DNA from 4 places in the Paenibacillus sp. FSL P4-0176 genome. Region 4 is predicted to be linked to each of the others. Evidence: riboswitches for the same ligand, from Rfam matches in the RefSeq annotation. Region 4 holds a riboswitch; each other region holds the start of a gene.
What was found. A riboswitch is a leader RNA that binds a small molecule or an ion and turns the genes downstream of it on or off. The one in region 4 is predicted to bind thiamine pyrophosphate.
Positions count from the first base shown of each region.

Region 1 (3,496 bases), 3.1 Mb from region 4:
TAGAGAACGTAAGTCACAATTTTGGAGATCGCACGTTATTTAAAAATGTATCGTTTCGTTTACTTGCCGGAGAGCGTGTAGGACTTGTTGGTGCCAATGGTGTGGGTAAATCCACATTAATGAACATCCTTACCGGTAAATTGCTTAAAGATAGTGGAAAAGTAGAATGGACACCTAAGGTACGTTATGGATATCTGGATCAGCACACAAAGCTTACCCCAGGCAAAACTATTCGTGACGTTCTTAAAGATGCATTCCTTCCGTTGCTTGAATTAGAAAAAGAAATGATGAATATAACGGACCAGATGGCAGATGCAGATCCAGATAAGCTGGAGCAGTTGCTGGAAGAGATGGGCGATATTCAGGAACAACTGGAACAGGGCGATTTTTATCTGATTGACGTAAAAGTGGAAGAGATGGCCAATGGTCTTGGTTTGTCCGCAATTGGTCTTGATCGGGATGTCGCAGCTCTAAGTGGTGGGCAACGTACCAAGGTGCTTCTTGCCAAGCTTCTGCTTGAGAAACCTACAGCCCTTTTGCTGGATGAGCCGACCAACTATCTGGATGTAGAGCACATTGAATGGTTGTCACGTTACCTGAAGGACTACCCTCATGCGTTTCTTTTAATCTCCCATGACACGGAATTCATGAATGAAGTCGTAAATGTCATTTATCATTTGGAATTTGCCAAATTAACGAGATATGCAGCGAACTATGACAAGTTCCTCGAGATGGCTGATATGAATAAAGCCCAGCATATTGATGCGTACGAGAAGCAGCAAGAGTACATCAAGAAGCAGGAAGATTTCATTCAGCGTAACAAGGCACGTGCTTCAACTTCAGGTCGAGCGAAGAGCCGGGAGAAACAGCTGGACAGAATTGAACGTATTGATCGTCCAGATGAAGCGGCCAAACCAACGTTCAAATTCAAGGATGCCCGTGCGAGTAGCAAAACGGTCTTTGAGGGCATTGATTTTGAAATTGGATATACGTATCCTTTGCTGCCTAAGATGACAATGACAATTGAACGTGGTGAGAAAATTGCCATCGTAGGTTGTAATGGTGTGGGTAAATCGACGCTGCTGAAAACCATCTTGGGCAAAATATCTCCACTCAGTGGAAAGACCTTTTTGGGAGATTATCTCGAAACGGCCTATTTTGAGCAGGAAGTTCGTGCTGGAAATATCACGCCGATTGAGGATGTCTGGAATGAGTTTTCACATTTGACCCAGAATGAGGTCCGGGGTCATCTCGCTCGCTGCGGGTTGAAAAATGAGCACATTACCCGTCCGCTTAACATGCTGAGTGGTGGAGAGCAAGCCAAGGTTCGTCTATGCAAACTCTTGATGCGTGAAAGCAACTGGATTCTATTCGATGAGCCGACGAACCATTTGGATGTCACAGCTAAAGCTGAGTTACAGCGTGCCTTGCAAGAATTCAAGGGAACGGTGTTGCTGGTATCTCATGAACCTGATTTCTACGAGGGTTGGGTTACCAAAACATGGAATGTTGAAGAATGGTCTGAGAAAAACTAGACAATTCAAGCAACGCTTAATAGAAATGAACGGTGACAAAAAAATCCTTCTATGGTAACATAGGCTACAACTTCATATGAACACTAGGGGGGCCACACGATGTGGCTGAGATGGAAGAATGCGATTCCGGACCCTTTGCACCTGATCTGGATCATACCAGCGTAGGGAAGTGGCGAGCGCGTTTCAGTGGATGACGTGAGCAAACGGCAATTCGGAAGGATTTCAACCGTCTGCTTAACGAATTGAAACATGCAGTTGCGTGTATAACGTTATGGCTATAAGGTCTATAGCTTTATTGCACGAAATGAACTGTATGTATCAGTCAGTCATCTGGTCCTATAATTAATACGCAGCCACTCCCCTACGGGAGTGGCTTTTTTGTGTTTTCATAGCATTCACACATGGAAGGGGATGAACAGTACGGTAAGTTCTCATGAACATGTTCACGAATCATTTGAATTGCATGTTGTATCTACGGGTGTAGGGAATCAAGCATCTTTTGTAAAAGCTGCAAAGGACGTTTGGCCATGGGTGGACTACATCCATATACGAGAGAAACAATTCTCGTGGCAAGACAAGATCGGTTGGGCTGAAAGTCTGCGTAGCGTTGGCGTTCCGTCTTGTCGCATCGTTATCAATGGTTCAGAACTGCCACCACAGAATGACATCTATGGCGGTGTACATTGGGGGCAAGAGGCTATACGTAACTACAACCCTGCTGTTATAAGCAATGTCCAGCGAATTCGTCTGGGTGTATCTGTTCATTCAATCGATGAGGCAAAAATCGCTGAAGAACGGGGAGCTGATTACCTTTTCTTCGGGCATGTCTACTCAACCAACAGTAAGCCTGATCTTGAACCAAGAGGATTTTATGCTCTGGCTGAAGTGTGCTCTGGTGTCTCCATTCCTGTCATGGCAATTGGGGGCATCGAACCGGGAAACATTCACGCTATTCGCTCTGCAGGCGCACAGGGAGTCGCTGTGATCTCGAATGTATGGGCGAGCGATTCCCCGGATCGGGCTGCTGCATTATTAAGGCAGGCTATCGTTGCTACAGAAAGTTTGAGCCGCTGAATCAAGGAGATGAGAGGATGAAAAAGATCATTACTGATAGACCGGATAAGATTCATGCAGAAACGATTATTGTAGGTGGAGGCGTTGTTGGTTGTGCCATTGCGTATGAGCTTGCTTCCCGTGGACAGGATGTGATGTTGCTGGAGCGTTCGGCGATTGCGGGAGGCACTTCTTGTGCGGCGGCTGGAATGCTGGCGGCAGATAGTGAGGATTTTGCTCATCCTTTGATGGCTAAGCTCGCCAGACAGAGTAGACAGTTACTTCATGAGCAACAGGTGCTAATGGCTACACTAAGTGAGGCAGAGACTGGTCTGCAACGCCAGGGATTCCTAACTCCTTTTCGTTCATACAGTGAATTAAGTAGTTATAAGGACAATCGGAAGTCTGCGTTGTCTGCTTCTGCTGATGAGGTGTGGTGGGATCGTTCCGTTGTGCAACAGGAGGCATCATGGCTTAACAGAGATACGTATGGAGCCTACTACAGACCTTATGAGAGTGAGATTCTTCCAGTCCATCTAACGAAGGCATATGCTGAATCCGCTCAAGCATTGGGAGCGGGGGTCATTGAGGACATACAGGATATACGTGTGCAAGCAAACGAACACGGCGTGCAGGGGATCACCACATCGATCGGTGAGATGAAATGCAAACATGTCATTATAGCGGCTGGATTACAGAGTGAAGAGTTGATGAGACATGTGAATCTGAGCTTGCCTGTGTGGTCTGTAAAAGGTGAAATAGCCGCCGTTCAGTTCTCAAATGAACATGCAGGGTACAGACCTGACAGAACGGTGTATGCAGAGGATATCTATATTGTTCCCAAAGCCAATGGAGAGGTTTGGCTCGGGGCAACCAGTCTGCCAGGCAGAACGGATTTAAACGTTTCT
Region 1 is NZ_CP150242.1:4,088,304-4,091,799, reverse strand. It holds gene MKY95_RS18415 (ABC-F family ATP-binding cassette domain-containing protein) at 1-1,535, shown strand, start outside; TPP riboswitch at 1,611-1,720, shown strand; gene MKY95_RS18410 (thiamine phosphate synthase) at 1,947-2,609, shown strand; gene thiO (glycine oxidase ThiO) at 2,627-3,496, shown strand, end outside.
Region 1: linked by a shared signal. The riboswitch ahead of MKY95_RS18410 (thiamine phosphate synthase) and the one ahead of MKY95_RS04640 (ABC transporter ATP-binding protein) in region 4 are both predicted to bind thiamine pyrophosphate.

Region 2 (3,496 bases), 2.7 Mb from region 4:
TGGGGACTCCAAGATGAGAAGTCTTACAACAACCAGGCTATGCTGTTTGATTCAGCCCTGAAGGCCAAAAAGGCATACTGGGGACTCGTGGATGAATCCAGTTTGCCTGTGTTGACGCAGAGAGCCGTCTCACTTTCGGGTAAACCGGATATCAAAAAACAGACACAAGATCCGCTCTGGAACAAAGCGGTGTCTACTCCACTGAAGGGTGACTCTTCGGGATCAGCCAGTTTCCGCACTTTATGGGATCATAGTAACCTGTATATCCTCGTGGATGTACAGGATGCAAAGGCAGATGTGAATGACAGAGTAGATATCTTTGTTGATCTCAATAATGGCAAGACCACTTCATATGAAGCAGATGACCGACACGTAATCATTAAGCGGTCGGGCAAAGCTGAGGGTGTGGAGCAGCGTTCATATCGTGTACGCGAGACAAAAGCCGGATATCAGGTTGAATTGTCCATTCCGTGGGGTGGTATCCAAGTCGGATCAGAATATGAAGCCGGATTGGATATCCGTGTGACTGATGGCGGTTCAAGTGGGACACAACCTTATAATCCACTGTACTGGAATGATAGAACACAATCTCAGGAACAGGATACAAGCAAATACGGCGTGATTCAACTCGCCCCTATGCCCAAATCTGCACAAGCTGTGCAAGGGATTGTTCAGATTGATGGGAAGAAAGACACATCATGGAATAAGGCTGCACCATTTGAAGTAAAACGGTTGAACCAGAGCGAAGGTGCAGAGGCAGTGGCTCGCGCAATGTGGTCAGGTGAGTATCTATACCTGCTGATCGACGTCACTGATCCAAACATCATTACAGATAGTATCAACCCATGGGATCAGGATTCGGTTGAGATTTTCCTGGACGAGAATCACCAGCGCACACCGTATTTTCAATATGATGATGCCCAGTTCAGAATCAGTGCAGACAATGTGGGAACCTTTGCAGGGGGTGCCTCACCTGGACGCCTTGTAAGTGCTGTGAAGAAAACAAATAAAGGATATCTCGTAGAAGCCAGAATTCATTTACAATCATTGACGCCCAAAGCAGGAAATGTTCTCGGTTTCGAGCTCCAAATTAACGACAACCAGGGCGGAGGTAAGCAGAGCGTAGCCAAGTGGAATGATACGACCAATGAGAGCTGGAGAAATACTTCCCAGTACGGAATACTCACTTTTGTCGGAAAGAACAAACTCGGGCATTAAACCATCGGCAGTAGTTGCAAGAATAGAAACCATCATAACAGTGGCTGAAACTCAACCATTGTTGTGATGGTTTTCATCGTTTACATCCGTCACCAAAGGTGATGAGGGGCGATACAATCTTCCTTGACTATATTTAACAGCCCTTGATATACTAAATGGATGTTATTTTATCTTTTATGGGAATAGGAAAGTAATCAACTACATACAACCGTTTGCGAGGGAGCCTTAACCGGCTGAGAGGGTGTTAAACCGACCTTACCTGATTTGGATAATGCCAACGTAGGGATGCAACGATGAAACACTGTACTTGGGTAGCTCATGCGAACCCCCTTGTTTTAGTGTATTTGTCTGCGAAACATCCATAGGATGTTTCGTTTTTTTGTTTTTAAATACGTACATTATGAATTGGAGGAACACATGTTGACTATTTCAGAGAGACTATATCAGGCAGCACAGCCTGTGTGGAAGGAATGTCTTGAGCATCCCTTTGTTAAAGGAATCGGAGATGGTTCCTTAACGGTTGAACAATTTCGTTATTATTTGCTGCAAGACTACTTGTACCTGTTCGATTATGCCCGCGTATTTGCACTAGGTATTGTCAAGTCGCACGACCCCAAATTGATGCAGTTTTTTAGTGAAAACGTAGATAACATCCTGAATGGTGAAATGAAAATTCATCGTTCTTATATGGAGCGATTAGGAATTACAGAGGATCATGTTTTCCAGGTAAAACCTGCCCTGAAAAATGCAGCCTATACTAACTATATGCTCTCTGTTTCCCATGCGGGTGGCATAGCAGAAGTACTTGTATCCATTCTGGCCTGCTCATGGAGCTATGCAGAGATTGGTCAAGTCCTTGCCCAAAAGCCAGGTGCAGCTGAGCATCCTTTTTACGGAGAGTGGATCACAGGATATGCTTCCTCTGAATACAACAGCAACAATCAATCCCTAGTGACGTTAACTGATAAGCTATTAGAAGGCTGTAGCGAGGGAACGTACCAACGGATGGAGGATATTTTCGTGATGTGCAGTCGCTTTGAGCTTGATTTTTGGGAAATGTCATGGAAGCTGGAGCCTTAAGTTCACTGTAGTCAATTAAAGTAGAGAGCAGCGGCCATAAACAGTCTCAGGATAGAAATAAGTAGAATACGTAAAGGAACGCTTGCAATAAGCGTGTTTCGTGACGATGCCAAAAAAAGGGCGGATAGTGTCCGCCTTTTTTCATTGTTGAAATTCTTGACACAGGGACATTTTGTTCTCTGAAGTCTCTGGCTAAAATCAAAAAGGGTGTCAGGACGGAATGTTCATAGCAGTCTGAATGTTTTTCAGATCGAGCTGAATTTGCTCTGCAATATGGTAAGGGTGGTATAAACCATGCTGCACCATGTAATTTGATATCTTTTCATGAGAATCTATGGCTTCATCGAGCTGTTTCATCAAAATTTGTTTGATTTCGGGGGTGGCACATTCGGTCACAGCCATGGCGTAGTTTCTGACACCGCTCTTGGCGTTCATCAAAAAATCCATTGCGATCACGTCATCGGTCAGCGTATTAAGACCAGTCATGTGTTCTAATATTGGGTTCATTTTTTTATCTCCTATACAGTCGCTTTAGACAGCACTCCACCGAGCTCCTGAAGCTGCTGTTGTGATAAGATCGCATCTTGTTGCAAAATTTGCTTGAGCTCCGGGTCGGTTACCAGAGCTTGCATGGTCTTGGATTTAGTCATACAAACCGTCTTGAACGCAGCTATTTCATGTACCTCGAGCATCTCATGCAAAGCGTATGTGGAATCCATTCAGATTGTCCTCCCATGTATCTATTCATATTTAAGGCTTTAAGATGACTTTAATGCAATCGTCCGTTTTTGTATCGAACACTTCATAGCCCCGTTTGGCCTCGCTGAGCGGAATGACGTGCGTAACAATGTCGCCAGGGTCCACTTTGCCAGACGTAACCAACTCGTACATGTATGGCATGTAGTGAATGACCGGAGCTTGTCCGGAACGGATATTCACGTTTCGCTGCATGATATCACCGAGCGGGAATCCGTTATAACGTCCGCCGTATACCCCAGTGACTTGAATGGTGCCACCTTTGCGAACAGCCTGAGATGCAATGATAAATGCGCTCATGGTGCCGCCTTGCAGTTTCATACCGCTGGCTAGAAATTCAAGATCGCTCATCTTGCCGTCCATTCCTACCGCATCAATGACAACATCGGCGCCGCCTTTGGTCATTTCCTTGAGAGTGTTCCCAATATTCTTATCCTGTTCG
Region 2 is NZ_CP150242.1:3,726,613-3,730,108, forward strand. It holds gene MKY95_RS16760 (endo-1,4-beta-xylanase) at 1-1,218, shown strand, start outside; TPP riboswitch at 1,425-1,522, shown strand; gene tenA (thiaminase II) at 1,636-2,298, shown strand; gene MKY95_RS16770 (spore coat protein) at 2,509-2,805, opposite strand; gene MKY95_RS16775 (hypothetical protein) at 2,817-3,017, opposite strand; gene MKY95_RS16780 (zinc-dependent alcohol dehydrogenase) at 3,049-3,496, opposite strand, start outside.
Region 2: linked by a shared signal. The riboswitch ahead of tenA (thiaminase II) and the one ahead of MKY95_RS04640 (ABC transporter ATP-binding protein) in region 4 are both predicted to bind thiamine pyrophosphate.

Region 3 (3,496 bases), 260 kb from region 4:
CACTTCTACATGCTAGTAATCTTAAACTTTCTGATGGCGTGCTGTTTGTCATCGCAGGTATCCTATTTCAGATTTGGCGTAAGTTGGATTGAATCCAAGAGTTACGGTGAAGCGGGTTTGGCCTTGTCCAAACATTAATCAATATTTATAATTTAAAGCTTCAAAAAACCTTCATCACTTGGCTCCCTTAGGAACGTGTTCGATATTCCTCGGCCTTTTCCTGCATCCCGGCAGCTACAGCCTCATTCTCGGACAATCCTTTGTCCGCCGCAAAGGCACGAATGTCCTGCGTGATGCGCATACTACAGAACTTCGGTCCGCACATGGAGCAGAAATGAGCTTCTTTGGCCCCTTCTGCTGGCAGCGTCTCATCATGGTAGGATAGCGCACGTTCCGGGTCCAGTGACAGGTTGAACTGGTCACGCCAACGGAACTCGAACCGCGCTTTGGACAATGCGTCATCGCGGCGCTGGGCACGTGGATGTCCCTTCGCCAGATCGGCGGCGTGGGCCGCGATCTTGTAGGCGATGACCCCTTCCCGCACATCATCCTTGTTGGGCAGGCCCAAATGTTCTTTTGGCGTAACATAACAGAGCATCGACGTGCCGAACCAGCCAATCATGGCTGCCCCAATGGCGGATGTGATGTGATCATATCCTGGCGCAATGTCGGTCGTTAGCGGCCCAAGTGTGTAGAACGGTGCTTCTTTACAGATCTCCATCTGCAAGTCCACATTCTCCTTGATCTTATGCATCGGCACATGACCCGGGCCTTCGATCATCACCTGCACATCATGCTTCCATGCGATCTGCGTCAGTTCCCCAAGCGTGGCCAGTTCCGCCATCTGAGCTTCGTCATTCGCATCGTAGATACTGCCTGGACGAAGTCCATCTCCCAGCGAAAACGCTACATCATACCCTTTCATAATCTCGCAGATTTCTTCAAAATGGGTATACAAAAAATTCTCCTGATGATGCGCCAGACACCATGCTGCCATAATGGAACCGCCCCGAGACACAATGCCTGTCATTCGCTTGGCGGTCATGGGGATATAACGCAGCAATACACCTGCATGAATCGTAAAGTAGTCCACGCCCTGCTCTGCCTGCTCTATGAGTGTGTCACGGTACAACTCCCAAGTCAGCGCTTCCGCTTCGCCATTCACCTTTTCCAGCGCCTGATACAGCGGCACCGTACCAATCGGCACAGGTGAATTACGGATAATCCATTCCCGGGTGGTATGAATGTTTTTGCCTGTGGACAGATCCATTACGGTATCTGATCCCCATCGTACTGCCCAAGTCATCTTCTCGACCTCTTCCTCAATGGAGGAAGATACGGCAGAGTTACCTATGTTGGCATTGATCTTCACATGAAAATGACGACCAATCAACATCGGCTCACTCTCCGGGTGATTGATGTTGGATGGCAGAATGGCCCGTCCACTCGCCAGCTCCTGTCTTACAAATTCCGGTTCCACGCCTTCACGAATAGCGGCGAACTCCATCTCTGCCGTAATGACTCCCTGCCTCGCATAATGCATCTGAGTCACACAGCGTCCTGTCTGTGCTCGCAGCGGTTTGCCTCGTAATCCAGGGTACTCTTCGGCTCCAGCTCTCTTTCCTCCGGGCTTCAGTCCGTTATCCTCCGGTTTAACCGTACGGCCTTGATAAGCTTCAACATCGCCACGCTCTGTGATCCAACGGGTGCGCAGGGCTGGCAAACCTGCGCGGATATCCGCATGAAATGCGGGATCGGTCATCGGGCCGCTCGTATCGTAGACACGCAACGGTTCGTTATGCTCCACCCCTTGGGGAGTATTCGTGTCATGAAGGGCTATCTCACGCTCCGGTACAGCAATGTCCGGCCGTGAGCCCTGAATGTAGACTTTGCGGCTGCCCGGAAAGGGCTGGACCCGTCCGGCCGCCCCTGTTTCTTTTTCCACCTGCTGACCGTTATGTTCCTGTTCCATCGCTTGTTGTCCCGTTTGATTTCCTGTACTCATGTTCACTTGTCTCCTCCTCAGTGTTCGTCGCTTGTTTGGTTGGTTTCATCATTAGCTCGCTTACGTACCTGTCCCAAATCATGCGCAATGCAGAGAAGAAAGAGCGATCCTACACCAGACCAGGGGAGACACTTTTCATGTACAGTTAACAACAGACGGAGGCTGCCACAGATCATCGATCTATAAGACTTCCCTCCTCATCCAAGCCCACTTCCGCAGGTTATCGAAAAAGAAGCCCATAAAATCCGCGCTATATCGCCCGTTCCCTGTATATAAAAAAGCCGGTCCCCGAAGGAACCGACTTTTATGTCCATCACCAATAATGCACCTTTATGCAGCTCCTTAACGGAGCCCTACAAGGGTCACATCATGTGGTGGTTGTGGTCATATCGCCGATTACTTCCCTACGCTGGTATGATCCAGATCAGGTGCAAAGGGTCCGGAATCTCATGCGATTCCGTCTCAGTCCGGACAATTCGGACTCCCCCAGTAACGTTAATTAGTTGCAGCTTACATAAGCCGCCGTTCATATTCAATGAAGCTGGCCCCGCTGGGCCGTCCATTACAGAGTAGCGCAACCGGAACATAAAAACAACCTTTATATTCCAAATGATCAAACTCTATTGGAGAAAAAACTTACATCAACATCAGGATAACATGAGCCCCATTTGCGTAGCAGCATCCTTCAACACAGGTGCGTATTCATGCAATGTCTCCTGCGAAAGTCGGCTGACAGGTCCTGAGACCGAGAGGGCAGCTGCAATATTGCCTCTGCGATCCATAATCGGTACAGATACCGCGGCAGCTCCCGGCTCACGTTCCTCGTAACTTGTGGCATATCCGTTATCCCGGATATCTCCCATCTGCGCTAAATACACCGCGGGATCAATAAACACCGGCCATTCCGGCCCGTTCATCAGTTCTTCACGATCCTCGTCCGTGGCAAACGCCATCAGGACTTTGCTGGAAGCCCCCACAGACAGCGGGAGTCTAACACCAACGGGAGCAACTCGGCGGATCGCCTGATCACTTTGCACCGCCTGAATACGAATCCGTTCACTCCCATCACGCAGGTACAGACTCACGGTCTCCCCCAATCGATCTCTCAGTCGCTCCATCGCAGGCAGCAGCAGAATAGCGGGATCATCACTGCGGGACATATGAGCTGACAGCTCCCAGATTCGGATGCCAAGTCGGTACTTCTCTGTTGCTGCATCGCGGATCACGAACCCTCGATCCTCCAGCGTAGCCATCAAACGGTGCACTGTACTTTTGTGCAGGCCAATCTGGCTGGCAATTTCGGTGAGTCCCAGATCACTGCGTGTGGTAAAACATAATAATATATCCAGCGCCCGTTCCACAGCCCGGACGGTTAACTTGCGATCTTCCATGGCATAATGCCCTCCTCATGTTTCATCACATGAAACTTGGTTACATAAATTATATGAGAAACGGTCTCATCTGTAAACCAAAAAGAGCCAAAATCAAAAT
Region 3 is NZ_CP150242.1:759,391-762,886, reverse strand. It holds gene thiC (phosphomethylpyrimidine synthase ThiC) at 188-1,972, opposite strand; TPP riboswitch at 2,390-2,503, opposite strand; gene MKY95_RS03555 (IclR family transcriptional regulator) at 2,653-3,396, opposite strand.
Region 3: linked by a shared signal. The riboswitch ahead of thiC (phosphomethylpyrimidine synthase ThiC) and the one ahead of MKY95_RS04640 (ABC transporter ATP-binding protein) in region 4 are both predicted to bind thiamine pyrophosphate.

Region 4 (3,496 bases):
TCCACAACGTGTAACCAAACCACAAGATAAATACGGGGGACAAGGCGATCAGCGGGATGGTCTGACTAATTACAATGAAGGGATACAATGCCTTTTCAATCGATCGGTTCATATGCATGCCTGTTGCCAGCGTAATTCCAGTCACTATGGACAAGACAAAACCAACAACAACCTCCATAAAGGTAGCAGGCAGATGGATGGTCAACAGCAGACGGCGATGCTTAACCAGTGAGCTTACGATGGCCGTGGGTGCAGGAATGATGAAGGAGGGCACCCATCCCATACGCACAATCACTTCCCAGATCGCCAGTAATAAGAACATGAGCATAATGAACAGACCATATTGGGAAAACGACCTCGAGAGCCACTTTGAACACCACGTCCAGACGCTAACCTCAGCTCTATCGTGCATGCAATTGTTCCTCCAGTTGTTGCCTCATCTGCACGAGAGCCGGTTCGTAGATCATGTCCGAATGCCTTGGGCGTGGTAAAGGAACCGTCATCTCCTGCAACTGCTGACCTTGCCCTCCTGGAGTTAACAGAATGATACGGTCACTTAACAGCAGGGCTTCTTCGATGTCATGTGTAATGAACATCACGGTTTGGCCAAAGCTCTCCCACAGCTCCAGCAACCAGCGATGCATTTCTCGTTTGGTTAATGCGTCGAGTGCACCGAAGGGTTCATCCAGCAACATGAGCTGCCCGCCTGTAAGCAAGGTACGAAGCAATGCCACCCGCTGCCGCATGCCGCCGGACAATTCATCTGGATAGGCCTGTTCATAACCCGACAGGCCGAACCTTGCCAATCCAGCTAGGATGTTGGCACGTAACTTGTCCTTGTCCTGTCGGCCTGGTGCAAACTCGGAAGGAAGCATGCAGTTCTCCATGACGGTTCGCCAGGATAACAGCAGATCTTTCTGTGGCATATAGGCGACTCGTCCGAGCCGTTGTCCTTGCGGGACATCAGCTATATCGATGGTGCCAACCGTTGGTTCATGCAAGCCTGCGAGCAGCTTGAAGAGCGTGCTTTTACCTGATCCGCTGGAGCCGATGAGCGAGACAAATTCTCCTTGTTGAACCTGAAGCGACACATTGGAGAGCACAGGGGAATCCTTTTTTTCGGGAAAAGCAAAGCTTACGTTGTGAATGGTTACATGGTTATACATCTGATCCTCACCCCCTTGATGTCAGACTGCTGCAATAACAACGGCATCCTATACTCTGCAAAAGGAACAAAAAAGACCCACCCATTTCCGGAGAAATGAGTGGGTCTGTAAGTTAAATCCGCAATTTATCTTCACATACATGAAAAAATTCCGCTTACTAAAAGGCCGCTCCACTTCCCTCCGCTGGTATGATCCAGATCAGGTTCAAAGGGTCCGAATAGTCATATTCGTCTCAGCCGCAAGGCTCCCCTAGTGCAAAAGTTCAAGATATGCAGTTGTGTGTTCAGCATATATCACTTGAACATGAACTGTAAAGAGGCAGCGTGATAGAATTCTTGAGATGAACTTGGAGTCAGACCCGAACAACTGAACAATTTACCTGGGCTCCCTAACCCGATATAATAGTGGTGGCGCATATTGGCCGGATCACAAATGCAGGCGGGATTGTTCTCCCTCCGAAGCAGAATGGGGACCCGAGTTGAAAACGTTCAAAAAAGTATATATTGAGATCACGAGTATCTGCAATCTGGCATGCAGCTTCTGTCCGCAGACACAGCGTGCCAAAGGATTCATTGATCCTGAAGTCTTCAACAATATACTGGATCAAGTTAAACCACACACCAATCATATTTATCTACATGTCAAAGGTGAACCCTTGTTGCATCCCAAAATAGATCTGTTGCTCGATTCCGCACATGAGAAGGGACTCAAGGTGAACATTACAACGAATGGTACACTGCTGCCCAAGACTCAGCATAAATTGCTTGGCAAACCGGCGCTGCGGCAGATGAATTTCTCCCTGCACAGCTTCGATGGGCATGAAGGTTCAACAGATCGTGACGGATACCTGCGTCATATTTTGTCCTTTGTACACGAGGCCGTTAAGCACAATGTCATCATCTCATTCCGACTTTGGAATCTGACGCAGGATAACTTCACAAATGCTCAGATGAATCGAAATCGGGAGACCCTTGAAGTATTGGAACGTGAATTCAATCTCGACTTCCGCATTGAGGAAAAAGTAGTTCCAGGCAGTGGGGTCAAAATTGCCCCGAATGTATACCTGAATCAGGACCATGAGTTCCAGTGGCCAAGTCTGGATGCGCCTGAAGATGACGGTAAAGGCTTTTGCCATGCACTTCGCGGTCAGGCAGCTGTGCTTGTAGATGGAACGGTGGTTCCATGCTGTCTCGATGGCGAGGGTGTGATTAACCTGGGTAATGTGCACGAGAAGTCATTCTCGGAGATTATTGAGGGTGAGCGAGCGAACAATCTGGTATATGGCTTCTCCAAACGCGAAGCTGTAGAAGAGTTGTGTAGAAAGTGCGGTTATCGTCAGAGATTTGGAGCCTGATATTTTATATCAGCAAGCCAGAAGACATTCAAGATCACACATTTGGAGACAAATGTAGTGGTCTTTTTTTGTTATTGGGGATTAAGTGAGGGGTACATACGTTACAAATGAGCATACCAGAGGTTGATATCAGCATATTGTTTGAGAAACCTGATATGCAAAAAATGCCGATATGACAGGGATTGTGCGTTGTCATGATATATCTGATCTAATGATTATTCTAGTTACCTCCCTTATTTGGTAAGATTAGGTTGTAGATCGGACAGAGGTGCACCTCTGACGATCTTCCAGTACAAGCCCAGGCTGTACACTACCAAAAAACGAGAGAATAAGGGAGGAATAAAGTTATGAAAAAAATGTTGACGTTGTTACTGTCCGCTGGTTTGGTTGCTTCTATATTTGGTGCAGTTCCGGCTGCGGCTGCGCCTACGGTTGTAAATTCAACCATTGTGGTTCCAAAGGGCACGACCTATGATGGTCAAGGCAAAACATTTGTAGCTAATCCTTCCACACTGGGCGACGGATCTCAAGCAGAAAATCAGAAGCCAGTCTTCCGTCTGGAGGCAGGGGCCACGCTCAAAAACGTAAACATTGGATCACCAGCTGCTGATGGTGTTCACTGTTATGGCAACTGTAATATATCGAATGTGGTCTGGCAGGACGTGGGCGAGGATGCACTGACATTGAAGTCTGCCGGAACGGTTAACATTACCGGTGGGGCAGCGTATAAGGCTTATGATAAAGTGTTCCAGATGAATGCAGCTGGAACAATTAACATCAAAAATTTCCGTGCAGATGATATTGGCAAACTGGTTCGCCAAAATGGTGGAACTTCCTTCGCAGTTAACATGACGCTGGATAACTCCAACATTTCCAATGTGAAAGATTCGATTATGCGTACAGACAGCAGCACATCACAAGGGAAAATTACGAATACCCGTTATTCCAAAGTACCAACGTTGTTCAAGGGGTTTGC
Region 4 is NZ_CP150242.1:1,016,044-1,019,539, forward strand. It holds gene MKY95_RS04635 (ABC transporter permease) at 1-412, opposite strand, end outside; gene MKY95_RS04640 (ABC transporter ATP-binding protein) at 402-1,166, opposite strand; TPP riboswitch at 1,325-1,427, opposite strand; gene MKY95_RS04645 (radical SAM/SPASM domain-containing protein) at 1,645-2,520, shown strand; gene MKY95_RS04650 (pectate lyase) at 2,868-3,496, shown strand, end outside.